DNA from 2 places in the Streptomyces sp. O3 genome. Region 2 is predicted to be linked to the other one. Evidence: riboswitches for the same ligand, from Rfam matches in the RefSeq annotation. Region 2 holds a riboswitch; the other holds the start of a gene.
The links. Region 2 has a riboswitch for S-adenosylmethionine ahead of ACX6XY_RS12965 (aminotransferase class V-fold PLP-dependent enzyme). Riboswitches for the same ligand answer to the same signal wherever they lie in the genome.
Positions count from the first base shown of each region.

Region 1: it holds a riboswitch for S-adenosylmethionine, as region 2 does, so the genes downstream of both, thrC (threonine synthase) here and ACX6XY_RS12965 (aminotransferase class V-fold PLP-dependent enzyme) in region 2, are expected to answer to the same signal.

Region 1 is NZ_JBTVYK010000006.1:99,181-113,891, reverse strand. Features, by position in the region: gene groL (chaperonin GroEL) at 1-428, opposite strand, end outside; gene ACX6XY_RS05555 (cold-shock protein) at 784-987, opposite strand; gene ACX6XY_RS05550 (MoaD/ThiS family protein) at 1,408-1,683, opposite strand; gene thrC (threonine synthase) at 1,734-3,047, opposite strand; SAM riboswitch class I at 3,065-3,209, opposite strand; gene ACX6XY_RS05540 (glucosyl-3-phosphoglycerate synthase) at 3,342-4,289, shown strand; gene ACX6XY_RS05535 (alpha,alpha-trehalose-phosphate synthase (UDP-forming)) at 4,408-5,811, shown strand; gene otsB (trehalose-phosphatase) at 5,905-6,819, opposite strand; gene ACX6XY_RS05525 (DUF3263 domain-containing protein) at 6,893-7,147, opposite strand; gene ACX6XY_RS05520 (ABC transporter substrate-binding protein) at 7,274-8,539, opposite strand; gene arfB (alternative ribosome rescue aminoacyl-tRNA hydrolase ArfB) at 8,703-9,137, shown strand; gene ACX6XY_RS05510 (flavin reductase family protein) at 9,180-9,662, opposite strand; gene cdgB (diguanylate cyclase CdgB) at 10,075-11,823, shown strand; gene ACX6XY_RS05500 (carbohydrate-binding protein) at 11,925-13,001, shown strand; gene ACX6XY_RS05495 (1-phosphofructokinase family hexose kinase) at 13,089-14,027, opposite strand; gene nagA (N-acetylglucosamine-6-phosphate deacetylase) at 14,176-14,711, opposite strand, start outside.
Region 2 is NZ_JBTVYK010000021.1:50,762-65,472, forward strand. Features, by position in the region: gene ACX6XY_RS12930 (L,D-transpeptidase) at 1-659, shown strand, start outside; gene ACX6XY_RS12935 (hypothetical protein) at 727-1,128, opposite strand; gene ctaE (aa3-type cytochrome oxidase subunit III) at 1,306-1,923, shown strand; gene qcrC (cytochrome bc1 complex diheme cytochrome c subunit) at 1,989-2,801, shown strand; gene qcrA (cytochrome bc1 complex Rieske iron-sulfur subunit) at 2,798-3,853, shown strand; gene qcrB (cytochrome bc1 complex cytochrome b subunit) at 3,850-5,478, shown strand; gene trpD (anthranilate phosphoribosyltransferase) at 5,638-6,702, shown strand; SAM riboswitch class IV at 6,867-6,984, shown strand; gene ACX6XY_RS12965 (aminotransferase class V-fold PLP-dependent enzyme) at 7,171-8,544, shown strand; gene ACX6XY_RS12970 (Lrp/AsnC family transcriptional regulator) at 8,567-8,848, opposite strand; partial or broken gene ACX6XY_RS12975 (rhomboid family intramembrane serine protease) at 8,845-9,616, opposite strand; gene ACX6XY_RS12980 (hypothetical protein) at 9,757-9,996, shown strand; gene ACX6XY_RS12985 (NYN domain-containing protein) at 10,032-11,393, shown strand; gene ACX6XY_RS12990 (C40 family peptidase) at 11,692-12,795, shown strand; gene ACX6XY_RS12995 (C40 family peptidase) at 12,998-14,053, shown strand; gene ACX6XY_RS13000 (hypothetical protein) at 14,179-14,711, shown strand, end outside.

The DNA of each region.
Region 1 (14,711 bases), on a different contig from region 2:
ATCTGCTCCTTGGTCTCCACGTCCTTGGCCTGCTCCAGCAGGGCGCCCGAGACGGCCTCGACGGCCTTCTCGATGCCGCGCTTCAGGGCCATCGGGTTGGCGCCGGCCGCGACGTTGCGCAGGCCTTCGCGGACCAGGGCCTGGGCCAGGACGGTCGCGGTCGTCGTGCCGTCACCGGCGACGTCGTCCGTCTTCTTCGCGACCTCCTTGACCAGCTCGGCGCCGATCTTCTCGTACGGGTCCTCGAGCTCGATCTCCTTGGCGATGGACACACCATCGTTGGTGATCGTGGGGGCGCCCCACTTCTTCTCGAGGACGACGTTGCGGCCCTTGGGGCCGAGGGTGACCTTGACGGCGTCGGCGAGCTGGTTCATCCCGCGCTCGAGACCGCGCCGTGCCTCCTCGTCGAACGCGATGATCTTGGCCATGTGAAGTGGTCCTCCCGGACTGGGGTGGATGGCGACGGACTGTGCGGGCGCCCGCGACGGACGGCCTGCCTGCCTGTGTGGTTCCTTGCCCCACCCGGCCTGCGGGCCTCGCCTACCCAGTCCTTCTGTCACTCTCACTGGGAGAGTGCTAACGCCAATGATTAGCACTCGACCCCTGCGAGTGCAAGCGGGTCTGGCAGATCCCAGGCGCGCCCGAGGGTGGAGGGCATCACCCCCCTGACGTTCGGGGGTGGTCAGCGCGAGAGGTCCGCACCCGTGACGGGTACGGACCTCTCGTGCGCGAGTGCGTGAGTGCGCGAGTGCGTGAGTGCGTCGGTGGCCGATCGCGCCTGGATCAGACGGCGAGCTTGACCATGTCCGCCTGCGGACCCTTCTGGCCCTGCGAGATCTCGAATTCGACTCGCTGACCCTCTTCCAGGGTGCGGTACCCGTCCATCTGGATCGCGCTGTAGTGGACGAAAACATCCGCACCACCGTCGACCGCGATGAAGCCGTACCCCTTCTCCGCGTTGAACCACTTGACGGTGCCCTGAGCCATGCCTAACTCCCCTATTACTGGCCCTTGCGCGGATCCGCACTTCGCGAATCCGGGTCAGACCTCACTCCCCAGACAGGTGGGGGTGTGCGCCGGAACGCGTCGACCGCGGCTGAATGTATCTGCCCAACTGCCCTCTGCAACAGGTCAATCGGACGAGAAATCTGGGCACGCCTGATCGGAAGTATCCGGAGGTTTCGACGGACTCGGGGCAAGTCGGGCCAGGCAAAAGGGAACGCAAGGTGCAAACGGACTCAGTGATTTGGCTGCTTCTCGTCGGAGTGCCTGGCACTTCTCATATGCTCTCGGCACACTCTTCGCGCGAAGTGGAGCAGTATTCCCAACTCTACCGCGCTCAACCATGCAGAATCACCCCCTCCGCTTCTTGCCGAGGGGGTGATTCTGTGAGGGTTCGACGCGCCGTCAGCCGCCCGCGACGGCCGGGATGATGGAGACGCCCACGCCGTCCGGCGTGGCCGTCTCCAGGCCCTGTTCAAAGCGCACGTCGTCGTCGTTCACGTACACGTTCACGAAGCGCCGCAGCTTGCCCGTGTCGTCCAGGACGCGGGCGCCGATGCCGGTGTGGTTCTTCTCCAGGTCGGCGATGACCTCGGCGAGGGTCGCGCCCTCGGCCGTCACCTCGGACTCGCCGCCGGTGTACGTACGGAGGATGGTGGGGATGCGGACCTTGACGCTCACGGTGGTTCTCCAGACTTCAGGGTGGGGCGGGGGACGGGGCGGGAAGGTGACTAGTCGGCCAGGCCAGCGGACCGGAACGCGTCAAGCGAGGGCTTGATCACGGCGGTGGCCTGCGAGGTCGGGGCGACCGCGTCCAGCGTCTTGAGCCCGTCACCGGTGTTGAGCACGACCGTGGTCAGGGCCGGGTCGAGCAGCCCCGCCTCGATGAGCTTCCGGGTCACCCCCACCGTCACGCCGCCCGCGGTCTCCGCGAAGATGCCCTCGGTCCGCGCGAGCAGCTTGATCGCGTCGACGACCTGCTCGTCGTCGACGTCCTCCACCGCGCCGCCGGTGCGCCGCGCGATGTCCAGGACGTACGGGCCGTCGGCCGGGTTGCCGATCGCCAGGGACTTGGCGATGGTGTCCGGCTTCTGCGGCCGTACGACGTCGTGCCCGGCCTTGAAGGCGGTGGAGACCGGCGAGCAGCCCTCCGCCTGGGCGCCGAAGATCTTGTACGGCTGGTCCTCGACCAGGCCCAGCTTGATCAGCTCCTGGAACCCCTTGTCGATCTTCGTGAGCTGGGATCCGGAGGCGATCGGGATGACGATCTGGTCGGGCAGCCGCCAGCCGAGCTGCTCGCAGATCTCGTACGCCAGGGTCTTGGAGCCCTCGCCGTAGTACGGGCGCAGGTTGACGTTGACGAAGCCCCAGCCCTCGCCCAGCGGGTCGCCGATGAGCTCGGAACAGAAGCGGTTGACGTCGTCGTAGTTGCCCTCGATGCCGACCAGCTCGCCGCCGTACACCGCGGCCATGACGACCTTGCCCTGCTCCAGGTCGTGCGGGATGAACACGCAGGACCGGAAGCCGGAGCGGGCGGCGGCCGCGCCGACGGCGCCCGCGAGGTTGCCGGTCGACGAGCAGGACAGGGTGGTGAAGCCGAAGGCGCGGGCGGCCTCGACGGCGATCGCGACGACCCGGTCCTTGAAGGAGTGGGTCGGGTTGCCGGAGTCGTCCTTGATGAACAGGCCGCCGGTGACGCCCAGTTCGCGGGCGAGGTTGTCGGCCTTGACCAGCTTGGTGAAGCCGGGGTTCAGGTTCGGCTTGTCGGCGACGTCGGCCGGGACGGGCAGCAGCGGGGCGTAGCGCCAGATGCTGTTCGGGCCCGCCTCGATCTGCTGGCGCAGGGCCTCGGGGTCACCGGTGGGAAGCTCGTACGCGACTTCGAGCGGGCCGAAACACAGCGCGCAGGCGAAGATCGGGCCGAGCGGGAAGCGCTCGCCGCACTCGCGACAGGAGAGAGCCGCGGCGGGACCGAGCGAGACGGTCGCGGCGGGGGTGCCGGAGGTGCTGCCAGTGGTGGTTGCTTCGACGGATTGCACAGCCATGGAGGCGAGGCCCTTTCTCCTCATCTTCCTTACGACGCACTTCGCCGCAAGACGGAATTGGCACCTTCCCGAGTCAGGAGCCTCGCTTCGGACGCACGAGTACTGACTGGAGGGTTGCCGGGGCTTCAACGGGCCGTATCCCTCTGCCCCTCTGGATGAGCGGTATGAAGTTGTGCGCTGGACGGCCCCCGGCATGCGACGGTCGTCCGCGTTGTTCAAGACTGTAACCGAAGGCCCTGACAGTTGAGATAGTCGTCCGAACCGCGAGATGGATCATGCAGGGAGAACCCGAACGTGCTCGATGAGGTGGAGCGCTGGCTGACCAGGCGTTCCTGGTCCGTGTCCGACCGCCCGCTGGACGAGCTGCTGGCGGCCAAGGTACGGCCCGGCGGCCGGGTCAGCGTGGTGCTGCCCGCGCTGGACGAGGAGGAGACCGTCGGCGAGATCGTCGCCACGATCCGGCGGGAGCTGATGGCGCCGGCGGCCCCGCTCGTCGACGAGCTGGTGGTGATCGACTCCGGTTCGCGGGACCGTACGGCCGCTGTGGCCGCCGCCGCGGGCGCGCGGGTCGTGCACCGGGACGCGATCCTGCCGCGGATACCCGCGCTGCCGGGCAAGGGCGAGGTGCTGTGGCGCTCGCTCCTGGTGACCAGCGGCGACATCGTCTGTTTCGTGGACGCGGACCTGCGGGAGTTCTCCGCGGACTTCGTCACCGGCATCGCCGGCCCGCTGCTCACCGAGCCGGACGTGCAGTTCGTGAAGGGCATGTACGACCGACCGCTCGGCGAGGCGACCGACCAGGGCGGCCGGGTCACGGAACTGGTCGCGCGGCCGCTGCTCAATCTGCACTGGCCGCTGCTGGCCGGTTTCGTGCAGCCGCTGGGCGGCGAGTACGCGGCCCGCCGGACGCTGCTTGAGCGGCTGCCGTTCCCGGTCGGGTACGGCGTGGAGCTGGGGCTGCTGGTGGACGCGCTGCACACGGTGGGCCTCGACGCGCTGGCGCAGGTGGACATCGGGGTGCGCAAGCACCGGCACCAGGACGGCCGGGCGCTGGGCCGGATGGCCGCGGCGATCTACCGGACCGCGCAGCTGCGGCTGGCCCGCGGCCACCTCGTACGCCCGAGGCTGACGCAGTTCGAGCGGGGCGCGGACGGGTTCGAGCCGCGGACCCACGCCGTGGACACGGAGGAGCGCCCGCCGATGACGGAGATCGTCGAGTACACCACCCGCCGTGTCGCGTGACCGGCGTGTCACGTGACCGGTGCGTCGCGTGACCGGCGTGTCACGTGACCGGTGCGTCGTGCGACACGGCGTGCCGTCCGCACGTTTGAACCATTACGTCACGGGCTAGGTAGGGCGCATGTCGTCCGAGGCTTCCGCGCACCAGGCCCAGGTACTCGTCGCGTCCAACCGCGGCCCCGTCAGCTACGCCGTACGCGAGGACGGCACGCTCGACGCGAGGCGCGGCGGCGGCGGGCTGGTCTCGGGGCTGTCCGCGATCGGCCCGGACACGGACGCGCTGTGGGTCTGCGCGGCGCTGGGCGACGGGGACCGCGAGGCGGTGCGGCGGGGCGTCGGCGAGGCGGGCGTACGGATGCTGGCGATCGACGCCGGGGTGCACGCCGACGCGTACAACGGGGTCGCCAACTCGGTGCTGTGGTTCGTCCACCACATGCTGTACCAGACGCCGCTTGAGCCCTCCTTCGGCCCGGAGTTCCGGCGGCAGTGGGCCGCGTACGAGACGTACAACCGCGCCTTCGCCGAGGCGCTGGCCGACGCCGCCGCGCCGGGCGCGGCGGTGCTGGTGCAGGACTACCACCTGGCCCTGGTGCCGGGGATGCTCCGCGAGCTCCGCCCCGACCTGCGGATCGGGCACTTCTCGCACACCCCGTGGGCCCCGCTGGACTACTTCCGGACGCTGCCGGACGACATCGCCGCGCGGCTGCTGCGCGGGATGCTCGGCGCGGACCGGCTGGGCTTTCTGACCCGGCGCTGGGCGGACGCGTTCACGGGGTGCGCCGAGGGCGTACTGGGTCCGGACGCGCTGGACGGCACCCGGATCGGGGTGCACGGTCTCGGCGCGGACGCGGACTTCCTGCGGGAGCGGGCGGGGCGGGCCGACGTCGAGGAGCGGCTGGCCGGGCTGCGGGAGCAGATCGGCGCGGCGGACCGCAGGACCATCGTCCGGGTGGACCGTACGGAGCTGTCCAAGAACATCGTGCGCGGGCTGCACGCGTACCGGCTGCTGCTCGACTCGCACCCCGAGTGGCGCGAGCGCGTGGTGCACCTCGCGTTCGCCTATCCGTCCCGGCAGGACCTGGACGTCTACCGGGCCTATACGGCGGAGGTGTCGCGGGTCGCCGCGGAGATCAACGCGGCGTACGGCACCGCGGGCTGGACGCCGGTCGTCCTGCATGTGCGGGACGACTTCGCGCGGTCGCTGGCCGCGTACCGGCTGGCGGACGTGGCGCTGGTCAACCCGATCCGGGACGGGATGAACCTGGTCGCCAAGGAGGTGCCGGTCGTCTCGGACGAGGGGTGCGCGCTGGTGCTGTCGCGGGAGGCGGGGGCGTGCGCGGAGCTCGGCGACGACGCGGTGGTGGTGAACCCGTTCGACGTGTCGGGCACGGCCGAGGCGCTGCACACCGCGCTCACGATGCCGACGGCCGAGCGCGCGGAGCGCACGAAGCGGCTGGCCGCGGCGGCGACGGCGCTGCCCCCGGAACGCTGGTTCCTGGACCAGCTGCAAGAGCTGCGCGGCTGAGCCAGGGATCGGTCCTCCGCCCGGCCCCGCCTCTTCCCGACGGTGGCCTTCGCGGCTTCGCCGCATGGCCTGCGGACGGCTTGACCGATGTCCTCAATCGCCGGACGGGCTGGAGTCGGCCACTCGCGACGCGAGCGCGGCCAGCAGGCCCACCACCCCCGACGGGCCGTCGACGACCAGGTCCGCGCGGTCGGCCAGCTCGCGGACCTCGTCGCTCCCGCTGCACACCAGCACCCCCGGCACCCCCTCCCCCCGCGCCTTCTCGACCGCCGCGAACGCGGCCAGGTCACCGAGATCGTCCCCGGCGTACAGCACGGACTCGGCGGACACCTCCCGCAGATACGCCGTGAGCGCGGCGCCCTTGTCGACGCCCGGCGGCCGCAGCTCCAGCACGAGCCGCCCCGGTTCGACGACGAGCCCGTGCCGCGCGGCCAGCTCACCGAGCGGCCCCCGCAGCGCGGCGAACGCCGCCTCGGGGTCCGCCGCCCGCCGCGTGTGCACGGCGAGCGCCCGGCCCTTCTCCTCGATCCAGCTGCCGTGCCACGCGCCCAGCGCGTCCAGGAAGCCGGGCAGCTCGGCGCGGACCGCGGCGACGCCGGGGTGCGGCTCGGGCGCCCGCACCCGGCCGGACACGGCGTCCCAGCGCTCCGCGCCGTAGTGCCCGAGCACCACCAGGTGGTCGAGCCCCGGCACCCCGGCGAAGCCGCCGTACCGTACGGCGACCCCGGCCGGACGCCCGGTCACCACCGCGACCGAGCCGACCCGCGGCGCCAGCGCGGCCAGCGCGGGTACCGCGTCCGGGTGCGCCCGCGCCCGCTCCGGGTCGGGCACGATCTCGGCGAGGGTGCCGTCGAAGTCGAGGGCCACCACCGCGCGCTCGGGCCGGGCGACGAGCGCGGCCAGGCCCTCGCGTCCGGCGGCGGTCACGGGCGTCGGCAGATCAGGCACACGGCCGGACGAACGGGAGTAGCGGGAGTGCGGATGGGAGTACGGATGGCTGCTGCCCATGCCCCGACCCTATCCAGCCGCGGCGTGCCGCACGCCTCGCGCGCGAACCCGTCTCACATACCGCGCACAGACTTCAGCGGCGCGCCCGCCGCGCGTCCCGCAGCCGCCGCAGCCGGTTCACCGTCACCGGGTCGTGGGCCTGGGCGCGCGGGTCGTCTATGAGCGCGCCGAGCAGCTGGTAGTAGCGGGTGGGCGAGATGCCGAGCCGCTCCCGTATGGCCCGCTCCTTGGCCCCGGCGCCGGGCCAGCTCCGCCGCTCCACCGCGAGCACGGCGGCATCGCGCTCGGAGAGGCCAGGGCGGTCCGAGCGACCGGTCTGTTCACTCATACCCCGCTCACTCATACCCCGCACCGTAACCGCGCCCACTGACACTCGCCCCGTGACCGGCGACCGCAGCCGGGGCCGCGACCGGAACCACGACCGGACCGCAACCGCAACCGCGACCGCCGCCAGCTACGCCGCGCTGTCCGCCGCCACCGCCGCGTTCTGCATCTCCTTGAGCAGCGTCACCGGGTTGCCGCCCGGCTCGACCGCCTTGCCGATCTTCTTCTTGATGTCCGCGCTCACCCCGGCCCAGGACGTCTTGCCCACCGGGTACAGCTCGGACGTCGGCAGCTCGCCCAGGAACTCGCCCAGCGCCTTGTGCTTCGGGTCGGCCGCCAGCGCGTCGGACGCGGAGCTGGTGACCGGCAGGATGTCGTAGCGGAGCGAGAAGTCCAGGACCTGCTTCTCGCCGTAGACGAAGTCGAGGAACGTGCCGATCTCCTTACGGTGACCGTTCCGCTTGAAGGCCATCATCCAGTCGGCGACGCCCATGGTGGCCTTGGCCTTGCCGTTGATGCCGGGCAGCGGCACCATGCCGTACTTCACGCCCTTCTTCTCGGCCTGTTGCATCAGCGTGGGGTGGCCGTTGAGCATGCCGACCTCGCCGTCGGCGAACGCGTCGAAGGCCTTCTGCCGGTTGAGCTTGCCCGGCGCCACCGGGCCGGTCAGGTCCTTGCCGACCAGCTCGTCCTTCAGCCACTTGAAGGTGTTGATGTTCTCCGTCGAGTCCAGCGTGTACGTACCGACGTGGTCGGTGTAACCGCCGCCGCCGCTCAGCAGCCACTGCATGGTCTCGGCCTGCGCCTCCTCCGGTCCGAGCGGCAGTGCGAACGGCGTCTTCACCCCGCTGTCCTTCAGGGACCGCGCGGCGGCGGCGAGCTCGTTCCAGGTCGTCGGCGGCTCGATGTCGGCGGCCTTGAACAGCTCCTTGTTGTAGAAGAGCAGCCGGGTCGACGAGGCGAACGGCATGCCGTACTGGACCCGCCTGACCTCGCCCGCCGATGTGAGCGTGGAGAGCAGGTCGGACTGCACGGATATGGAGAGCAGTTCGTCGACGGGGTAGAGGCGGTCCTTGGCGGCGTGGTCGGCGTAGGCGCCGATCTGCGCCATGTCGGGCGCCTCGCCCTTGTCGGCCATCTCGGCGACCTTGGCGTCGACGTCGGTCCAGGGCAGCACGGTGACATCGACCTTGATGCCGGAGTGCTTGCTCTCGAACTCCTTGACCAGGCTGTTCCAGTAGTGCTTGGAGCTGTTCTCCGGGCTGTCCCCGTAGTCGGCGGCCACGAGCTTGAGCGTGACCTCACCGCCGGACCCCGTACTGCTGCAACCGGCCAGTGTGGCCGTCATGCCCAGTGCGGCCGCCGCCGCGATCAGCCCTGTTGTCCGCCGGTGCACAGCTTTTCCCACTCTCGTGTATTTCGGTCGGTCAGTCCCCGCGACGTCCGATTGTATGAACGGGGCGTTCCCCTTCTGTTCACCGGGAGGTCTACACCAGCCGCCGCATGGAGGTCTACACCACTCGCAAAAAGAGATGACGGGGGCCGGGCGGCACGGAATCATGGCGGGTATGCCTGGTCCCTACGTCATCCGCGGTTCGGTCTCCCTGCCGGAGGCCGAGCTGGTCTGGCGTTTCTCCAGGTCATCCGGGCCCGGCGGGCAGCATGTGAACACCAGTGATTCAAAGGCGGAGCTCCGCTTCGACCTGGCGAACACCGCGTCACTGCCCGAGGTCTGGAAGCGGCGCGCCCTGGAGCGGCTCGCGCCCCGGCTGGTCGACGGGGTGATCGCGGTACACGCGTCCGAGCACCGCTCGCAGTGGCGCAACCGCGAGATGGCGGCCACCCGGCTCGCGTCCCTGCTGGCCGAGGCCACCGCGCCGCCACCGAAGCCACGGCGCCCGACGAAGATCCCCCGAGGCGTCAACGAGCGGCGGCTGCGCCAGAAGAAGGCCCGCAGCGAGACCAAACGAGGCCGCTCCGGCCGGGATTGGTAGGACCGATAAGACCGATAAGACCGACAAGGCTGATGAGACCGGTCAGCCCAACTGCCGGTACCGGCCCCGGAAGTACATCAGCGGCCCGCCGTCCGCGCTCGGCAGCTCCGCGCTCAGCACCCGGCCGATCACCAGCGTGTGGTCCCCCGCCCGCACGCTCTGCTCCGTACGGCACTCCAGGGTCGCCAGCGCCCCGCCCACCAGCGGCGCCCCGGACCACTCCCCCCGTACGTACGCGATGTCCTCGAAGAGCAGCCGGTCACTGATCCGCCCCTTCATCGCGAAGCGCCCCGCGATGTGCCGCTGGCTCTCGGCGAGCACCGACACCCCCCACAGCGGCTGCTCGGCGAGCAGGTCGTCCATCCGGGAGCCCTCCCGCAGGCTGACCATGACCAGCGGCGGATCGAGCGACACGGACATGAAGGCGGTCGCCGTCATGCCCACGTCCTCGCCCGCGGGCCCGTCGTCGGCGAGCGCCGCCTCACGCGCGGTCACCAGCACCACGCCTGCGGCCAGCCGGGACATCGCGGCGCGGAAGTCGTCGTTGCTCACCCCATCAGGATGCACAGCGGGCTGCTCCGGGGGGCGGGGGACGCGTGGGGCGGCGGAAGTCTTCAGCACGCCAGCACGCTAACCGGGTCGGCGGCGGCCCCGCATCGGGCCCTGGACGGAGTGCGGTCCTAGGACCGTAGCCCCGACCGCACACTGTGCACATACCAACCAGTTTGCGTTCAGAAAACGTACAGAGGCACCACGCCCCCACTCCCCACCCCTTCACCCCTCGCTGTGACTTGAGTCACAGGACTCATATTTCGTTGACCCTGTGTACCGACTGAGCTGCTCGCTGTGATTCAGTGGCTGAGGCCGCGTGAGAGCCACCAGACGCTGAGGACTGTGGATCCTGGAGTTGCTGTCGAGGTCTCGGGGAGAGCGAAGCATGGAGACCGAGTCGGAGCCCTACGTCCGTCTTGCGACCCTGCGGCAGCTGCATCAGGTGGTCGCCGACCTGAACACGGCGCGAAGCCTGGCGGACACGCTGCAGACGGTCGCCGACGGCATCGTGAACGGCCTCGGCTACGAACTGTCGTGTGTCAACCTCGTACGCCCCGACGGCGATCTCGTCGTGGCCGCCTTCGCGGGCAACGCCGCAGCTGAGGCGCTCATCACCGGCCGCGTGGGCTCCCGCGCCTCCTGGGAGCGCCGACTGGGCATGGGCCGGGCGTGGGGCGACCTCCGGTTCATACCGCACACCGAGGGCTGGGTACTCGACGACGACGACGTACCGCAGTGGTACACCTCGGGACCCGAGCCGCGCTTCGAGGACGAGTGGCATCCGTCGGACCGGTTGTTCGCGCCGATGTACGCGGCCAGCTCGGCCGGCGGCGAGCTGCTGGGCGTCATAGCCGTCGACCGGCCGCGGAACGGCCGTCTGCCCGGCGCCTGGGGCCGCGAGGCGCTCCAGATGTACGCCTCCCAGGCCGCCATTGCAATCAGTAACGCTCGCTTGCGGGCAAACATGCAGCGCGCCCTGGTCAGACTCGAACGGGAACAGCAGGCGCTGCGGGCCAGTGAGGAATCCTTCCGGCAGGCCTTCGAGTACGCGCCGTCCGGCATGGCCATCGCCGAGATAGGCGGCGACCAGCACGGCCGGATCCTGCGCACCAACGACGCGCTCTGCCGTCTGCTCGGCCGCCCCGCGTCGGCGATGCGCCGCTACGCGTTCTCCGACCTCGTGCACCCGGAGGACATCGGCACCCTGCTGCGTACGTCCGCCGAGGGCGGGCGGGCCGAACTGCGGCTCGGGCGGCGGGACGGCACCTACCTCTGGGTGTCGATGCGGAACTCCGTGGTCGCCGACGCCGCAGACGGGCCGCGCTTCCTGCTCACCCACGTCGAGGACATCGAGGAGCGCAAGCGCCGCGAGCTCCAGCTCGCGCACCGGGCCTCGCACGACTCGCTCACCGGCCTGCCGAACTCCGCCGAGCTCCGCGCCCGGCTCGGCGCCCGGCTGTGCCGCCGCCCGCAGGCCACGCGGCCCAGCGCGGTGGACACGCTGGACGCGGCGTACGGCGGCGCACCCGCCGCCCTGACGGGCGGCTACGACGTCACCGCGTACGACCTGAACGGCTACCCGGCCGACGTCAACGGCTACCCGGCCGACCCGAACGGCTACCCGGCCCACGGCTACGACACCAGCGGCCACGACCCCGGCGCGGGCGTCTACGACGAGGCCTTCGACCACCACGTGCACACCGTCGCCCCCGAAGAGGGCGCCGACGACGACGGCGCCAAGGGCCTGGCCGTGCTCTTCTGCGACCTGGACGGCTTCAAGTCGATCAACGACCGGTTCGGACACCACACGGGCGACGCCGTCCTCATCGAGGTCGCGCGCCGCCTGACCGGCGGGGTCAGGGACGGCGACACCGTCGCCCGGCTCGGCGGCGACGAGTTCGTCGTCCTGGCCGACGGGCTCGGCCGCGCCGACGCCCAGGACCTCGCCGTACGCCTGCGGAACGCGATCATCCCGCCGATCCGCGTGGACGGCAGGGCGGTCAGGGTCGGGGCCAGCTTCGGCATCGGGTGGGCCCACTGCGGCATGTCGGCGGAGGAAGTGCTGCAATCCGCCGACCAAAGGATGTACGTGGAGAAACGATCTCGTGCGAAACAGCACAGGCGCGCGGGGTAGTCGCAGGTCAGCGAGTGCGGTCGGGCAACGGCCCGGTGAACTGTCACTCGGAGCGGGTAGGCTCGCCTGACACTCGACCTGTATGAGGAGCGGACTGAGGGATGACTCCCGGCGACAACGGCGCGAGCAAGCCCGAAGACGACGACCCGTTCGGCTACCTGTACGCCGACGGGCAGGCCGCGGGTGCCACCCCGCCCGGCGGCGGCGGTTACGGCTACCCCGGCGGCCGCTCCCTCAACCAGGTGCGCCCGGTCGGCGAGCGCCAGTACGGCCAGCAGCAGGCCCCCCAGCCGCACAGCCAACAGCCGTACGGCCAGCAGCAGTACGGCCAGCAGCCCTACGCCCAGCAGTACGGCCAGCCCGCGCAGGCCGCGCCGCAGGCTCCCCCGGCGTACGGCGCCCAGATCCCGCCGCAACAGGCCCACGCGTACGACCAGGCGCACTACGCGGCCCCGGAGACCCTCCCCGGCGGCGCTCCCGCCGGACCGCCTCGCGCGCCGCAGCCCGTCCAGGGCGGCGGCGGCCGGGGCCGTGGCCCCAACACCAAGATGCTGCTGGTCGGGGCGCTGGCCGTGGTCGCCGCCGTGGTCATCGGCATCGGCGTCGCGATGATCGGCGGCGACCCGGACGAGAAGAACGACCAGGCGCGCGAGGGCGGCCAGAAGCAGAGCCAGGAGCCCGCGGACACGGTGAAACCGTCCGACGAGCCGTCGAAGGACGCCGACGAGCCCGAGGAGGAGGAGAAGGTCGAACTGCCGCGCTCCGACGCGAACTCGCTGAGCCTGGCGGGCGGCGCTGCCAAGGCGTCCGACGTCGACGGCGCGAAGGCCGCCGGCGGCACCTACGTCACCGGCTTCAACACCCCTGGCGCGTCGGCGACCTGGACCGTCAACGACATCCCGGAGAGCGGCAAGTACACCCTGCGCGTGATCTACGGCGTGCCCGGCAGGGACGCCGACACCACGCTCACGGTCAACGGCAAGGCCCACGAACGGCCGCTGAACATGAAGAACTTCGCCCAGGCCGAGGACGGCGACTGGAAGCGGGGCTGGACCAACACCTGGTCCAACGTCATCCTCAACAAGGGCACCAACACCATCAAGATCTCCTGCGAGGACGGCAACGCGTGCGAGATCAACCTCGACCAGCTGTCCCTGGAGGAGGGCTGGCGCAGCTAGCCCCTGCCAGGCCTGACAGGACCCGCGAGGGCCTGCCCGACTGTCAGGCCTGACAGGACCCGTCCGGCCTGACAGAACCCGTCCGGGCTACGCCGCGCCCGCCCGCTCGGCCTCCACGCGGACCTGGCCCAGCAGCCCCTCGTACGCCGCGCCGTCGAACTCCCCCGCCACCGGGGCCCGTACCGTCGCCGCCGACAGCGCGACCGCGCGGGCCAGCCGCCGCGGCCAGGGCTCGCCCGTGACCAGCCCCGCGAGCAGTCCCGCGACCGCGGAGTCCCCCGCGCCCGTCGGGTTGCCGCGTACGGGAGCGTGCGGCGCGGCCCGCCAGCCGCCGTCCGGGGTCACCGCCAGCAGCCCCTCGGCCCCCAGCGAGGCGACCACGGCGTACGCGCCCCGCCCGCGCGCCTCGCGCGCGGCGCGCAACGGCTCTTGGGAGCCGGTCAGTTCGGCCAGCTCGGCGGCGTTCGGCTTGACGATGTCCGGCCGGGCGGCGATGCCCCGGCGCAGGGGCTCCCCGCTGGTGTCCAGCAGTACGGGCACCCGCGCGGCGCGCGCGGCCCGTACGAGTTGCGCGTACGCCCCCACCGGCACCCCCGGCGGCAGGCTGCCGCACAGGGCCACGGCCCGCGCGGAGCCGAGCAGTTCGGCGTAGCGCGTCCGGAAGGCCGCCCACTCGTCGGGCGTGACGACCGGTCCCGGCTCGTTGAGCTGGGTCGTGTCGCCCGTCGCGCCGTCGACCACGGCGACCGTACGCCGCGTGGCGCCCGAGACGGGCACCAGCGCGTCCGTCACCGGCGACGGAACGTCCCGCGCCAGCAGCTGCCGTACGGTCGCCCCGGTGTCACCGCCCGCGAACCCGGTGACCGTGGCCTCGTACCCGAGCGCGGCCAGCACTCGCGCCACGTTCAGCCCCTTGCCGCCGGGGCGTTCGAGTACCTCGGTGACGCGGTGCGAGAGGTGCGGGGTGAGCCGGGGCACCCGGTAGGTGACATCGAGGGCAGTGTTCAGCGTGACCGTGAGGATCACGGGTGCCACCCCCGGTAGTACGTGAATATCTCCTGTGCGGGACCTGATCATGCCAAACAGAAGGCGGTTGGCCCAGACTCCGGAGCCAACCGCCTTCCCGCCTGCCGCGGACCGCGCCTGCCGCGGACCGCGCCTGCCGCGCGCGTCCTCACCCCAGTCGGGGCTCCACCACCCACTCGCCCTTGCGCAGCACGCCCTTGAGGTCGAACGCCGCGTCCAGGACGACCAGATCGGCGTCCTTGCCCGCCTCCAGCGACCCGACCATGTCGTATAGGCCGAGCAGCTTCGCCGGGTTGGCCGAGATCGCGCGGACGACGTCCTCGACGCCCAGCCCGTCGACGGTCACGGCCCGCTTGAAGGCGCGGTCCAGGGTGAGCGTGGAGCCCGCGATGGAACCGCCTTCGACGAGCCGCGCCACGCTGTCGCGCACCTCGACCTCCAGCGGGCCGAGCATGTACCGGCCGTCGCCGAACCCGGCCGCGTCCATCGCGTCGGTGATGAAGGCGACCCGCCCGGAACCCGCGCGGTGGAAGGCGAGTTCCAGGGCGGCCGGGTGCAGATGGGTGCCGTCGTTGATCAGCTCGACGGTGACCCGCTCGTCCTCCAGGAGGGCCGCGATCGGCCCCGGAGCGCGGTGCCCGAGCCCCGGCATGGCGTTGTAGAGATGCGTGGCGACCGTGGCGC
Region 2 (14,711 bases):
ACCGGCCCAAGGAGTACTGGCCGGCCGGCGCGACCATCGAGGCGACCTCGCACCTCGCGGGCCTCAAGATCAACGACCGGCTGAGGGGCACGGCGACCAAGCCGCTGCGCCTGAAGACCGGCGACAAGATCGAAGCTGTGGTGAACGCCTCATCGCACTGGATGACCGTCTACCGCAACGGAGAGCAGATCAACTCGATGCCGGTCACCACCGGCAAGCCGGGCTACTCCACCCGAAACGGCGTCAAGGTCATCCTGGGAAAGGAGTACTTCGTCCGGATGCGGGGCACCAGCATCGGCATCCCCGCCGGCAGCTCCGACTCGTACGACCTGCCGGTCTACTACGCGACCCGCGTCACCCACAGCGGCGAGTACGTGCACGCCGCGCCCTGGTCCACGGGCTCGCACGGCTACGCCAACGTCAGCCACGGCTGCGTCGGCATGAGCACCGGCAACGCGGCCTGGTTCTTCAACACCGTGCGCCAGGGCGACCTCGTCCGGACCATCAACAGCTACGGCGAGACGATGCCCGTCTTCGGCAACGGCTACGGCGACTGGAACATGAGCTGGAAGAAGTGGCGCGAGGGCAGCTCCCTGCTGGCCGGAACCCGCGAGGGCCAGAGCCCGGCCGACGCCGCCCGGCTCCGGCCGCAGGTGTGACCGGGCGGGCGTGGCCGAACGGATGTGACCGGGCGGGCGTGACCGGAACGCCCTCAGGGACGCGCGGTCAGGCCTGTACGAGGGCCCTGGTGCGCAGCAGAGCGGCCAGGGCCCCGGCGAACTCCACCGGCTCCACCGGCAGCGTCACCGCGGCCTCCGCGCGGCTCCAGGTGGCCAGCCAGGCGTCCTGCGGGCGGGCGATCAGCAGCAGCACCGGCGGGCTCTGGAAGATCTCGTCCTTGATCTGCCGGCACACCCCCATGCCGCCCGCGGGCGACGCCTCGCCGTCCAGGACGCAGACGTCGATCCCGCCCCGGTCCAGCTCCCTGAGGACCGCGGCGGGCGTGGCGCACTCGACGAACTCGACCCGCGGCACATCCGGGGCCGGCCTGCGGCCGGTCGCGAGACGCACCTGTTCACGGGTGTTCGAGTCGTCGCTGTAGACCAGGACCGTGGCGGTGGGCTGCATGGGTGCTCCGCTTCGTCGACAACATCGCATCTGAACCGATGCGCGGATGCTACTCCGTCACACACCCCGTCAACACTGGTACGCACAGGGCTTCGATGGGCCATCCGGGCTGGACATGGGCCGCGGACACTCCGAACGGCACCCCCCGGAGTGAGGGCGGGATAAGCGACCGACATAATGTCGGTCGTGGCGACAGTAACGACAGTAGATACCGGGCACGCACACCCGACGGTCAATCGACCGAACCTCACCAGCGTCGGAACCATCATCTGGTTGAGCTCCGAGCTGATGTTCTTCGCGGCCCTCTTCGCGATGTACTTCACCCTGCGATCGGTGACGGGTGCCGATTTCTGGTCCGGCCAGGCCGACCTGCTGAACCTCCCGTTCGCGCTGACGAACACCGCGATCCTGGTGGCGTCCTCGCTGACCTGCCAGATGGGTGTCTTCGCGGCCGAGCGCGGCGATGTGAAGAAGCTCCGGGCGTGGTTCATCCTGACCTTCATCATGGGCGCGATCTTCATCGGCGGCCAGGTCTTCGAGTACACCGAGCTCGTCCACGAGGGCCTCACGCTCTCGTCCGACGCCTACGGCTCGGCGTTCTACCTGACCACCGGCTTCCACGGCCTGCACGTGGCGGGCGGTCTCATCGCCTTCCTGCTGGTACTCGGCAGGACGTACGCGGCCAGGAGGTTCACCCATGATCAGGCAACGGCCGCCATCGTCGTGTCGTACTACTGGCACTTCGTGGATGTGGTCTGGATCGGCCTCTTCGCCACGATCTACCTGATCAAGTAATCGGGCGCTGAGTCCGACACAGTCCTGAAGTACCGACGCAGAAGATCCTGACACCGGGGTAATCCGTGAAAAAGCTCTCCGCACGACGACGCCATCCGCTGGCGGCGGTCGTCGTCCTACTCTTCGCGCTGGCGGCCACCGGGGGGCTGTACGCCGTGTTCGCGCCCGCGGACAAGGCGCAGGCCGACGAGACCGCCCAGTCCCTCGCCATCGAGGAGGGCAAGAAGCTCTACTCGGTGGGCTGCTCCAGCTGCCACGGGGCCAACGGCCAGGGCGGGTCCGACGGGCCGAGCCTGGTGGGCGTGGGCAGCGCGGCGGTCGACTTCCAGGTGGGCACCGGCCGGATGCCGGCCGCCACCTCGCAGGGCGCCCAGGTGCCGCGGAAGAAGAAGATCTACAGCCAGGCCGAGATCGACCAGCTGGCGGCGTACATCGCCTCGCTGGGCGCCGGTCCCTCCGTGCCCAAGGCCGACCAGTACAGCCCCGAGGGCGCCGACATCGGCAAGGGCGGCGAGCTCTTCCGCAACAACTGCGCGCAGTGCCACAACTTCACCGGTGAGGGCGGCGCGCTGACGGAAGGCAAGTACGCCCCGCCGCTCGGCGACGTCGAGCCGAAGCACATCTACGAGGCGATGCAGACCGGCCCGCAGAACATGCCGTCCTTCCCCGACACGACGATGCCGGAGAAGGCCAAGAAGGACATCATCGCCTACCTCGACGCGGTGAACGGCGAGGAGACCCCGAACCCCGGCGGCCTCTCGCTGGGCGGTCTCGGCCCGGTCAGTGAAGGCCTGTTCGCCTGGGTCTTCGGCCTCGGCTCCCTCGTCACCGTCGCCGTCTGGGTCGCCGCGCGGACCGCAAAGGCCAAGAAGTCATGAGTAGCCAAGACATTCCCGAGACGAGCCTGCCGAGCGAGCAGGCCACCGAGTCGAGCGCGGTGGAGCCCGCCGACAAGAACCCGTTCGCGGATCCGGGGCTGCCGCCCCACGAGCACCGCGTCCAGGACATCGACGAGCGGGCCGCCAAGCGCTCCGAGCGCACCGTCGCCCTGCTGTTCACCGTGTCCATGCTGTCGACGGTCGCGTTCATCGCCTCCTTCGTCGCGTTCCCGATCGACAAGATCGTGTACATCTGGCCGTTCGGCCGGGTCAGTGCGCTGAACTTCTCGCTGGGACTGACGCTGGGCCTCGCGCTGTTCTGCATCGGCGCGGGCGCGGTCCACTGGGCCCGCACCCTGATGTCCGACGTGGAGATCGCCGACGAGCGGCACGAGATCGAGGCCCCGCCCGAGGTCAAGGCGAAGGTCATGGAGGACTTCCGGCAGGGCGCCGCGGAGTCCGGCCTGGGCCGCCGCAAGCTGATCCGGAACACCATGTTCGGCGCCCTGGCGCTGGTGCCGCTCTCCGGCGTCGTCCTGCTGCGTGACCTCGGTCCGCTGCCGGAGGACAAGCTGCGGCACACCAAGTGGGCCAAGGGCAAGCGGCTGGTCAACCAGAACACGCACGAGCCGCTGCGTCCCGAGGACGTCGCCGTCGGGTCGCTGACCTTCGCCATGCCCGAGGGGATGAGCGAGCACGACCACGACTTCCTGAACGAGATCGCCAAGGCCGCCCTGATGATCGTCCGCCTGGAGCCGGATGACATCAAGGACAAGCGCGAGCTCGAGTGGGGCCACGAGGGCATCGTCGCGTACTCCAAGATCTGCACCCACGTGGGCTGCCCGATCAGCCTGTACGAGCAGCAGACGCACCACGTCCTCTGCCCGTGCCACCAGTCCACCTTCGACCTCACCGACGGCGCCCGGGTCATCTTCGGCCCGGCCGGTCACCCGCTGCCGCAGCTGCGCATCGGCGTGAACGATGAGGGCTACCTCGAGGCGCTCGGCGACTTCGAGGAGCCCGTCGGCCCGTCCTTCTGGGAGCGCGGATGAGTACCGCAACTGACGACAAGCGCAAGGCACCCGCGGGCGAGCGGGTCGCCGACTGGGCCGACGGCCGGCTGGGCGTCTACAGCCTGGCCAAGGCCAACATGCGGAAGATCTTCCCGGACCACTGGTCCTTCATGCTGGGTGAGATCGCGCTCTACACCTTCATCATCATCATCCTCACGGGTGTGTACCTGACGCTGTTCTTCCACCCGTCGATGAACGAGGTGGAGTACAGCGGTGCGTACGTCCCGATGCAGGGCGTGCTGATGAGTGAGGCCTACGCCTCGACGCTGGACATCAGCTTCGAGGTCCGCGGCGGTCTGCTGATCCGGCAGATCCACCACTGGGCCGCCCTGATCTTCCTCGCGGCCATGTTCATCCACATGATGCGCGTCTTCTTCACGGGCGCGTTCCGCAAGCCGCGTGAGATCAACTGGCTGTTCGGCTTCCTGCTGTTCGTCCTCGGCATGTTCACCGGCTTCACCGGCTACTCGCTCCCGGACGACCTGCTCTCCGGCACCGGTGTCCGCTTCACGCAGGGCGCGATCCTGTCCATGCCGATCGTCGGCACGTACATCTCGATGTTCCTGTTCGGCGGCGAGTTCCCCGGCGGCGACATGGTCGCCCGGTTCTACTCGATCCACATCCTGCTGCTGCCCGGCATCATGCTGGGCCTGGTCGTGGCCCACCTGATCCTGGTCTTCTACCACAAGCACACGCAGTTCGCGGGTGCCGGGAAGACCAACAAGAACGTCGTCGGCATGCCGCTGCTGCCGGTCTACATGGCCAAGGCCGGAGGCTTCTTCTTCCTGGTCTTCGGCATCATCGCGGCCATCGCGGCGATCGCCTCGATCAACCCGGTCTGGGCGCTCGGCCCCTACCGGCCCGACATGGTGTCCACCGGCGCCCAGCCCGACTGGTACATGGGCTTCGCCGAGGGTCTGATCCGGTTCATGCCGGGCTGGGAGATCGTCCTCTGGGACAGCTACACGCTCAACCTGGGTGTGTTCATCCCGCTGATGATCTTCCCGCTGGTGCTGGGCGCGATCGCGGTCTACCCGTTCATCGAGTCCTGGATCACCGGCGACAAGCGCGAGCACCACATCCTGGACCGCCCGCGCAACGCTCCGACGCGCACCGCCTTCGGCGCCGCCTGGATCGCCGCGTACTTCATCATGCTGATCGGCGGCGGCAACGACCTGTGGGCCACGCACTTCAACCTGTCGATCAACTCGATCACCTGGTTCGTGCGGATCTTCTTCATCGCCGGACCGATCCTGGTGTTCATCGTCACCAAGCGGATCTGCCTGGGGCTGCAGCGGCGCGACCGCGAGAAGGTGCTGCACGGTCGCGAGACCGGTGTCATCAAGCGGCTGCCGCACGGTGAGTTCATCGAGGTGCACGAGCCGCTCGACCAGGAGCAGCTGCACAAGCTCACCGCGCACGAGCAGTACAAGCCCGCCGAGATCGGCCCGTCCGTCGACGAGAACGGCGTGAAGCGCAAGGTCAAGGCGAGCGAGAAGCTCCGGGTGAAGCTCTCCAAGGGCTACTACGCCGAGGGGAACCAGATTCCCAAGGCGACCACCCAGGAGTACGAGGAGATCACCAGCGGCCACGGCCACCACTGATCTCCGCACCGGTCGTCACCGACCAGCACTGATCGCCACGGCTCTGAGCCCCGTCCACCGAGTGGACGGGGCTCTTTGCCGTACTCGGCGCTTGGATAGGCTGGCCGGGTCCACACCACACCCGTCATCACACCCGTCGGTACGACACCAGGAGCGACCATGAGCGCTGTGAACCCCGCTGGAGGCGACACCGCGGCGGGCCGTTCCTGGCCCGGCGTGCTGAACGGCCTGCTGGAGGGGCGCGACCAGAGCGCCGACGACACCGCGTGGGCGATGGACCGCATCATGCGGGGCGAGGCGACCGACGCGCAGATCGCGGGCTTCGCGGTGGCGCTGCGGGCCAAGGGCGAGACCGTCGAGGAGATCTCCGGCCTGGTCCGCACGATGTACGAGCACGCCAGACTGATCGAGGTGCCGGGCCCCAGCGTCGACATCGTCGGCACCGGCGGCGACGGGGCCAAGACCGTCAATATCTCCACCATGTCCGCGATCGTGGTCGCCGGAACCGGCGCCAGGGTCGTCAAGCACGGAAACCGCGCCGCGTCGTCGGCGTCCGGCGCGTCCGACGTCCTGGAGAAGCTCGGCGTCAATCTGGAACTGACGCCGCGGCGGGTCGCCGAGGTCGCCGATGAGGCCGGGGTCACCTTCTGCTTCGCGGTGAAGTTCCACCCGGCGCTGCGCCATGTGGCCGCCGCGCGCAAGGAACTGGGCATCAGGACCACCTTCAACTTCCTGGGGCCGCTGACCAACCCGGCTCGGGTACCCGCCCAGGCGACCGGCGTCGCGGACGCCCGGATGGCGCCGATCATGGCCGGGGTGCTCGCCGAACGCGGCTCGTCCGCGCTGGTGTTCCGCGGCGACGACGGGCTCGACGAGCTGACCACGACCGCGACCTCGCGGGTGTGGGCGGTACGGGACGGGCAGGTGCGCGAGGAGGCCTTCGACCCGCGTGAGGTCGGCCTGGAACTGGTGCCGGTGGAGGCGCTGCGGGGCGCCGACGCCGCGTACAACGCGGAGGTGGCGCTGCGGCTGCTGGCCGGTGAGACCGGTCCGGTCCGGGACGCGGTGCTGCTCAACTCGGCGGCGGCCCTGGTGGCCCTGGAGCCGACGGACGCGCCGCTGGCGGAGCAGATCCGGGCCGCGATGGACCGGGCGGCCGAGGCGATCGACTCCGGCGCGGCGAAGGCGGCACTGGACCGCTGGATCCAGGCCAGCAACCGCTAGCGTCCGCGAGCGCCGGGCGGCGGGGCGGGGGACCAGCCCAGCCCAGCCCGGCCCGGCCCGGCGCTCGCGGGCGGGCGTCGGACAGGCCGTACGGCGGGAGTCGCACCGTCCGGCATGCGGACGGGATTTGCGCTGTCCGGTGCGTATGGCAAGATGCCGTCCAAGGTCATGAGTGACAGCGATTACGGCCCCGGCCCGCTGTCCGGCAACCCTCCGTCCGTGGCGGGGTGCCCCGGGTGAAGACCAGGCCGCAGGCAGCGAGGTCTGCGGCAAGCGCGGACCCCTCGGCATCGGAGCATGCCATTCCCTGGGGTCCTGGTCCTCAAGGGAGCAGTCTCGTGAGCAAGCGAATGCGATAGGGCGTCACGCCCCACCTCCGCACACCCTTTTCTCTCCTCTCCTGCGCCGACGTGCGTCCGAGCCGTCCTGCGCGCGGAGCTTTCGCCTTTCCTCACACGGGAGTTCGCCATGTCCGTCGCCGCCGTCGCCACCGCCGCCCCTGTCTCGACCTGTACGCTCCCCGTCCTCGGCCGTGACGTCACCGTGCCGCTCGTCACCGGCGGCGAGGTCACCTATGCCGCGCTCGACTACGCCGCCAGCGCGCCCGCCCTGCAGCGGGTCTGGGACGACGTGGCCGCGTACGCCCCGTACTACGGCAGCGTGCACCGCGGCGCCGGGTACCTCTCGCAGCTGTCCACCGACCTCTTCGAGAACGCCCGCAGGACGGTCGAGGAGTTCCTCGGCTGCCGGGCGGGCGACCAGGTGGTGTTCACCCGCTCGACGACCGACTCGCTGAACCTGCTCGCCTCCGCGCTGCCCGCCGACTGCCAGGTCTTCGTCTTCGAGACCGAGCACCACGCCTCGCTGCTGCCCTGGCGCGACGCCCGCGTCAGCTGCCTGAACGCGCCGCGCACCCCCCGAGAGGCCGTCGCGGCCCTGGAGCGCGCCCTCGCCGACCGCGAGCCGCACGGCCCCGCCCTGGTCTGCGTCACCGGCGCCTCCAACGTGACCGGCGAGCTGTGGCCGGTACGCGAACTGGCCGCCGCCGCGCACGCGCACGGCGCCCGTATCGTCCTGGACGCGGCCCAGCTCGCGCCGCACCACCCGGTGGACATCGCCGAACTGGACGTCGACTGGGTCGCCTTCTCCGGGCACAAGCTGTACGCGCCGTTCGGCGCCGGGGTGCTCGCGGGCCGCGCCGACTGGCTGCGGGCCGCCGAGCCGTACCTCGCGGGCGGCGGCGCCTCCAAGGCGGTCGCCAGGCGCGCGGACGGCGGCGTCGACGTGGAGTGGCACACCACCGCCGCACGCCACGAGGCCGGTTCGCCCAACGTCATCGGGGCGTACGCGATCGCCTCGGCCTGCAAGGCCCTCACCGAGGCCGGGTTCGACGCGCTGGCGGCGCGGGAGCGGGAGCTGATCGCGAAGGTGCGCGAAGGCCTCGCGGCGGTGCCCGAGGTGCGGGTGCTCTCGCTGTTCGGCGACGACGCGCCCCGCGTCGGCGTCCTCTCCTTCGTGGTCCAGGGGTGGAACAGCTCGCACTTCGCGGCCGCGCTGTCGGCCGAGTACGGCATCGGGGTCCGCGACGGCCTGTTCTGCGCCCACCCCCTGGTCCGCACCCTGCTCGGCAGCGACCCGCAGGAGCAGGGCGCGTGCGGGTCGCCCGAGGCGGCGCCCGGCACGAGGTCGCTGAACGCGATCCGCGTCAGCTTCGGCGCGGGCACACCGGACGAGCATGTGGAGCGGTTCGTCCGGGCCGTCGGCGAGCTCGTACGGGACGGCGCGCGGTGGAGCTACCGCACCGAGGACGGGCGCTGCGTGCCCGACACCACGGCGGCCTGAGACCTGGTGGCGGGCTGTCGCGTCAGGAGTCGAGCCCGATGGCGAACGCCGCCTCCAGGTCGTGCTGCGAGTACGTACGGAACGCGACATGGGTGTCCGTGGCCTGTACGCCGGGGATCTTGCTGATGCTGCCCGGAATGACGTCGGCCAGGTCGTCGTGCGAGGTGACGCGCACCATGGCGATCAGGTCGTAGGTGCCGGTCACGGAGAAGACCTCGCTGACGCTGTCCAGCGCGGCGATCGACTCCGCGATCTCGGGGATGCGGTCCACGCTGGTCTTGATGAGCACGATCGCGGTGATCACGGCTGGCTGTCTCCCTCGGTGGCCGTCGCTGGGTTCCTCACTCTAGAGCGTGTCCGCCGCACCGGCTCCAGCGCTCCGGGGCTTCAGCCCCCAGGCCGCGACGAAGCCCAGCGCGAACCCCACCAGATGCGCCAGGTACGCCACCGAAGGGCCCTCGGCGTCCCGGCTCGCGGCCAGCCACTGCAGGGCGGCCCAGAAGGGCAGCACCAGCCAGGCGGGAAAGCGCAGCGGTACGAAGAAGAGGAACGGGAAGAGGCTGGTCACCCGCGCCCTGGGGAACATCCGCAGGAACCCGCCGAGCACCGCGGAGATCGCCCCGGACGCGCCGACCAGCGGCTGTGCGGAGCCGGCGTTGGCGAGCGCGTACGCCCCCAGGGCCAGACATCCGCAGCCGAGGTAGAACAGCGCGAAGCGGACATGGCCGAGGCGTTCCTCGGCCATCACGCCGAAGACGTACAGAAAGAGCATGTTGCCCAGCAGATGCAGCCAGCTGGCGTGGACGAACAGCGCGGTGAGAGGAGTGACCGCGGCCCGCGCCGAGCCGCCGAGCAGCTCCGCCGGGACCACCCCCCAGCGCGCGAAGTAGTCGCGCTGGGCGGCGAGCAGCTGATCGCCGACGCCGTAGGCGGGGCTGAGGCCGGAGGCCGGTGACACCACGAAGACGGCACAGCACAGGACGATCACGCCGTACGTCACCACGGCCGAGCGGCCGCCCGGCAGGCGTGCGGCCGTGCCCCGGACCGCGCGCCAGGCCCCCGACTTATCGATCACGAACAGATCCTGCCGTACCAGGACCGAACCGTACAGACCGCCTCGCCGTACCGCTGCCGTCCGCGTGGCCCGCGGTCAGGCCGTAGGGTTGCCTGCAGGACCCCGTGACCGACACTTGAGGGAAGGCCTCGCCCACCATGACGGTTCCCCTGCCGACCGCCGAGACCCGATGGCGCTGCACCCTGTGCGGCAATCTCACGCGTTTCGACGTGACCCGCTCGTCGAAGGCCGTCGAGTACGTCCACCTCGACCTGGCGGGCGAGCCGACGGTGGAGGAGCGCGAGGTGGTCAGTGAGACCATCGAGTCGGTGCGCTGCCGCTGGTGCAACGCGGTGGACCAGGTGGAACTCGTGGACAGGCCGGGCGCGGACTCCTGAGGGAGCCGCCCCGCACAGGTAGTGGGGTGTGACGGATGGTGGAGGCGTCAAGCGGTGCCGACGCGGCCGGTGCGGCCGACGGCTCCGCCGAGGTGCTCGACCGCCCGCTTCCCGAGGGCGTACGCCGCCGGGTCATCGCGATCGTCTCGGACGGCTTCGGCGGCCTGACCGTCGCCGAACTGCCCGCCCAGCTCCGCCAGTACGCCCGGTTCACGCCGTCCAGGCGGCTGAAGTTCGCGGGGAACGCGATGGCCGCCGCGCTGGAGGCCGAGCCGCTGTTCCGGCAGCGCATCGCCGCACGCCTCAAGGAGGCCCAGCCCGAACTGGCCCGCGCCCTGGAGGCGGGCACGCCGCCCCCGGCCGCCGACCCGCTGGACGTGGCGGCCGCGGCCTATGTGCTGCGCCCCGCGGGCTGGGTGAAGCTGGTGACCGCGGCGGGCGAGGAGGCCCAGCGCGCCGACGCCGAGCGAGCCGACGATGAGACCAGGGCGGAGCTGGAGCGGCTGCGCCGCGAGGTCGACGAGGCGCGTGAGCGCGCCCGGACCGAGACCGAGCGGCTGCGCGCCGACCTGGAGTCGGCCCGGAAGGAAGCCGAATCGCTTCAGCGCAAGCTGCGCAGCGCGCTCAGCGACGTCAAGCGGGGCGAGGCGGCGCTGCGCAAGGCCGCCGCCGAGACCGAGTCCCTGCGGGCCGAGAGCCAGACCCAGCTGTCGGCGGCCGACAGCGAGGCACGACGGCTCAAGGCGCGGCTCGGCGAGGCCGAGGCGGCGCTGGAGGCCAGCCGCAAGGCGGTGCGCGAGGGCCGCTCCATCGAGGACATGCGGGTGCGGCTGCTCCTGGACACGATGCTGGAGTCGGCCCAGGGCCTGCGCCGCGAGCTGGCCCTGCCGCCGGTCTCGGTGCGTCCCGCCGAGACCGTGGACGCCGTCGAGCCCGGCCGGATGACCCCCAAGGACATCGCCGCCCGCGCCCTGTCCGAGAGCGACCCGGCCATCCTGGACCAGCTGCTCACACTGCCTCAGGCCCATCTGGTCGTGGACGGCTACAACGTCACCAAGACCGGCTACCCGACGATGCCGCTGGAGAAGCAGCGGCTGCGCCTGCTCGGGAGCCTCTCCGCGCTGGCCGCCCAGACCGGCGCCGAGGTGACCTGCGTCTTCGACGGCGCCGAACTGGCCGCGCCGGTGCTGCTCGCGCCGCCACGCGGGGTGCGGGTGCTGTTCTCCAAGCCGGGCGTGACGGCGGACGAGCTGATCAGGCAGCTGGTGCGCGCCGAGCCGCCGGGACGGCCCGTGACGGTGGTCTCGACCGACCGCGAGGTGGCCGACGGCGTCGCGAGGGCCGGGGCGCGGCCGGTCGCGTCCGCGGTGCTCCTGAAGCGGCTTTCCCGGAGTTAGCCGGAGTTAGCCGGAGTTGGTCAGAGTTGGTCAGGGTTGGGCAACCCCTGGGCGTGATGCCCGAATTGGGGTGGCTGTGGCACGACGTAGCGTCAATCGGTCATCACCGCATGTGCGTTGCGCGCAAAAAGTCTCCGCGGTGAGTGGTTTTTTTCTCGTGAAGATTTGAACTGATCACATCGGGGTCATTAGGGTCTGGGCTCGAACCTTCACACGGTCGATCACTCATACGGGGTGACGGTGAGGGTCCCGCCCGCCGGACGCCGGCAGGCGGCTGGAGGAAGAAGGAGCCGCCTTCGTGGCGTCCCACCGTCGACCCAGGCAGCCGAGCCGAGGCCGCGTCACCGTGCTGACCGCGACCGCCGCCGCTGCCGTCGCGCTCACCTCGCAGACCGCGCAGGCGGACCCGAAGCCGACCAAGAAGGACGTCAAGGAAAAGGTCGACAAGCTCTACGAGCAGGCGGAGCACGCCACCGAGAAGTACAACGGGGCCAAGGAGAAGCAGGAGAAGCTCGAAAAGCAGATCGAGGGCCTCCAGGACAAGGTCGCCCGCGGTCAGGGCGAGCTCAACGACCTGCGGGACGGCCTCGGTTCGCTGGCCACGGCCCAGTACCGCTCGGGCGGCATCGACCCCTCCGTACAGCTGTTCCTGTCCGCCGACCCGGACGACTACCTCGACAAGGCCTCCGCGCTCCAGCAGTTGAGCGGCAAGCAGGCCGACTCGCTGAAGAAGATCCAGGCCAAGCAGCGCACCCTCGCCCAGCAGCGCGCGGAGGCCTCCGGCAAGCTGACCGACCTCGCCGACACCCGCAAGGTGCTCGGCAAGAAGAAGAAGGAAGTCCAGGGCAAGCTCGCCGAGGCGCAGCGGCTCCTGAACACCCTGACCGCCCAGGAGCGCCAGAAGCTCAGGGAAGAGGAGCAGCGGGCCAGCCGCGCCGCCGAGCGGAAGGCGCTGCGCGCGCAGCAGCAGACCGAGACCAAGTCCGACCAGGGCGGCTCGACCGCGAGCAACGGCTCCGCGAGCGACAGCTCCGGAAGCACGGCCACCGGCAGCGGCCGCGCCTCGTCCGCGTACGCCGCGGCCCAGAGCAAGCTCGGTTCGCCGTACATCTACGGTGCCAACGGCCCCAGTTCCTTCGACTGCTCGGGGCTCACGTCCTGGTCGTTCGCGCAGGCCGGGGTCAAGATACCCAGGATCTCGCAGGACCAGGCGCGGATCGGCACCCGGATCAGCTCGCAGAGCGACCTCAGGGTCGGCGATCTGGTGTTCTTCTACAACGACCTGCATCACGTCGGCTTCTACGCGGGCAACGGCCAGGTCCTGCACGCCCCCAAGCCGGGCACCGTGGTGCGCTACGAGTCGATCAACAACATGCCGTACATGTTCGGCGTGCGCGTCTGAGCCGCCGCGGCGCGCACTCCGAACGGGCGAATTCCCCGATCGTGTGCTGACCCCACGCCCCGCCGTCGACCTGCGTCGACGGCGGGGCGTCGGATTGTGTGCCCGGCCGGGTCCTTGGTCGCCGGGTGACCGGGCCGCTACTGTCTGCCGCTGATTCCCCCGAATCGCCGGGGGACCTGTCAGCGGAAGGGAGCGGCTGCCCGTGGCGTCCCATCGCCGTCCTTCGCAGTCCGGCCTTGCCGGTCTCACCGGCGCCGCCGGTATCGACCGCGCCGCGGTCCGGGTCACCGCGCTGTCCGCCGTCGCCGCGGCGGCGCTCGCCGCCACCCCGGCGGGGGCGGAGCCGCACGACACCACGCGCGACACCAAGGCCGAGGTGGACAGGCTGTACGCGGACGCCGAGCGGGCGACCGAGGCGTACAACAAGGCCGACGCACGCGCCGACACCCTGCGCCGCCAGGTCGCCAGGGTCAGGGACAGCGTCGCCCGCGGGCAGGAGCGCATCAACACCATGCGCGGCGCGCTGGGCACCCTGGCCGGAGCCCAGTACCGCTCCGGCGGCATCGACCCCACGCTGGCCCTGGTGCTCTCCGACGACCCGGACGGCTACCTCGACAAGGCCACCACGCTCGACCGGATCAGCGCCCGGCAGGTCGGCGAGATCGCCGCGCTGCGCGGCGCGCAGCGCGAGCTGGCCCGGCAGCGCGCCGAGGCCTCCCGCGCACTCGCCGAGCTGGAGAAGTCCCGCACCGAGGTGACCCGCCACAAGCGCGCCGTCGAGCGCAGACTGGCCAAGGCCCGGCGGCTGCTGAACTCGCTGAACGCCCGCGAGCGCGCCGAGCACGACCGGGCCTCGCGCTCCGCCGCACGCCCCGACGAGACGCCCGCGCCGCCCCCGGCGGCGGCGGGGTCCGGGCGCGCCGCGAGCGCCGTGTCGGCGGTCCGCCAGGCCGTCGGACGGCCCTATGTGTGGGGCGCCAACGGGCCGGGCGGCTTCGACTGCTCGGGCCTGACGCAGTGGGCGTACGCACAGGCGGGCGTCGGGCTGCCGCGCACCTCGCAGGCCCAGCGGCACGCCGGGCGGCAGGTGCCCGTCGACCAGGCACGGCCCGGCGACCTCGTCACCTACCGCGGCGACGCCAGCCATGTCGGGATGTACGTGGGCGGCGGACAGGTGGTGCACGCGCCGTACCCCGGCGCGGCGGTGCGGTACGACCCGGTCGGCATGATGCCGATCAACTCCGTGACCCGCGTCTGAGCACCCAGGCTCCCCACCGGCCAGGCTCCTCACCGGCCAGGCTCCTCACCGGCCAGGCTCCTCACCGGCCCGGCTCCCACCCAGCCCAGGTCCCTTCCCGGCCTCGGACTCGTACGATCGCGGGTATGTCCGGCGGCGGGAGGCGTACGAGAGCGTGGCTGGCACTGCTGTGCCTGGCCGCGCTCCTCTTCGGCGCCTTCCACGGCGATGGACCCACGCGCCCGGACTCCGCGCCCCGCGCCGCCGTCGACGCGCTCCTCAAGCGGCGCGCGGCGGCGGTACTCGACCGTGACGAGGCGGCCTATCTGGCCACCGGCGCCCCGGCGGCCGCACGGCGCGGCAGCGAGTTCCGCAACCTCGCCGAACTGCCGCTCGGCTCCTGGGACTACCGGCTCGACCGGCTCGACCGCTCAGGCGACCGGGCCACCGCCGCCGTACAGCTGCGCTACCGCGTCGCGGGACACGACCGCGCCCCGCTGGTCACCGCCCGCGTGCTCGACCTCGCCGAGCGCGACGGGCGCTGGTACGTCACCGCCGAACGCCGCCGCGACGGTGAGACCGAGCAGCTGTGGGAGCGGGGCCCGGTCACGGCCGTACGCGGCGAGCGGAGCCTGGTGCTCGGGGCCGGTCCGTCCCGGTCCCGGCTGCGCCGTTACGC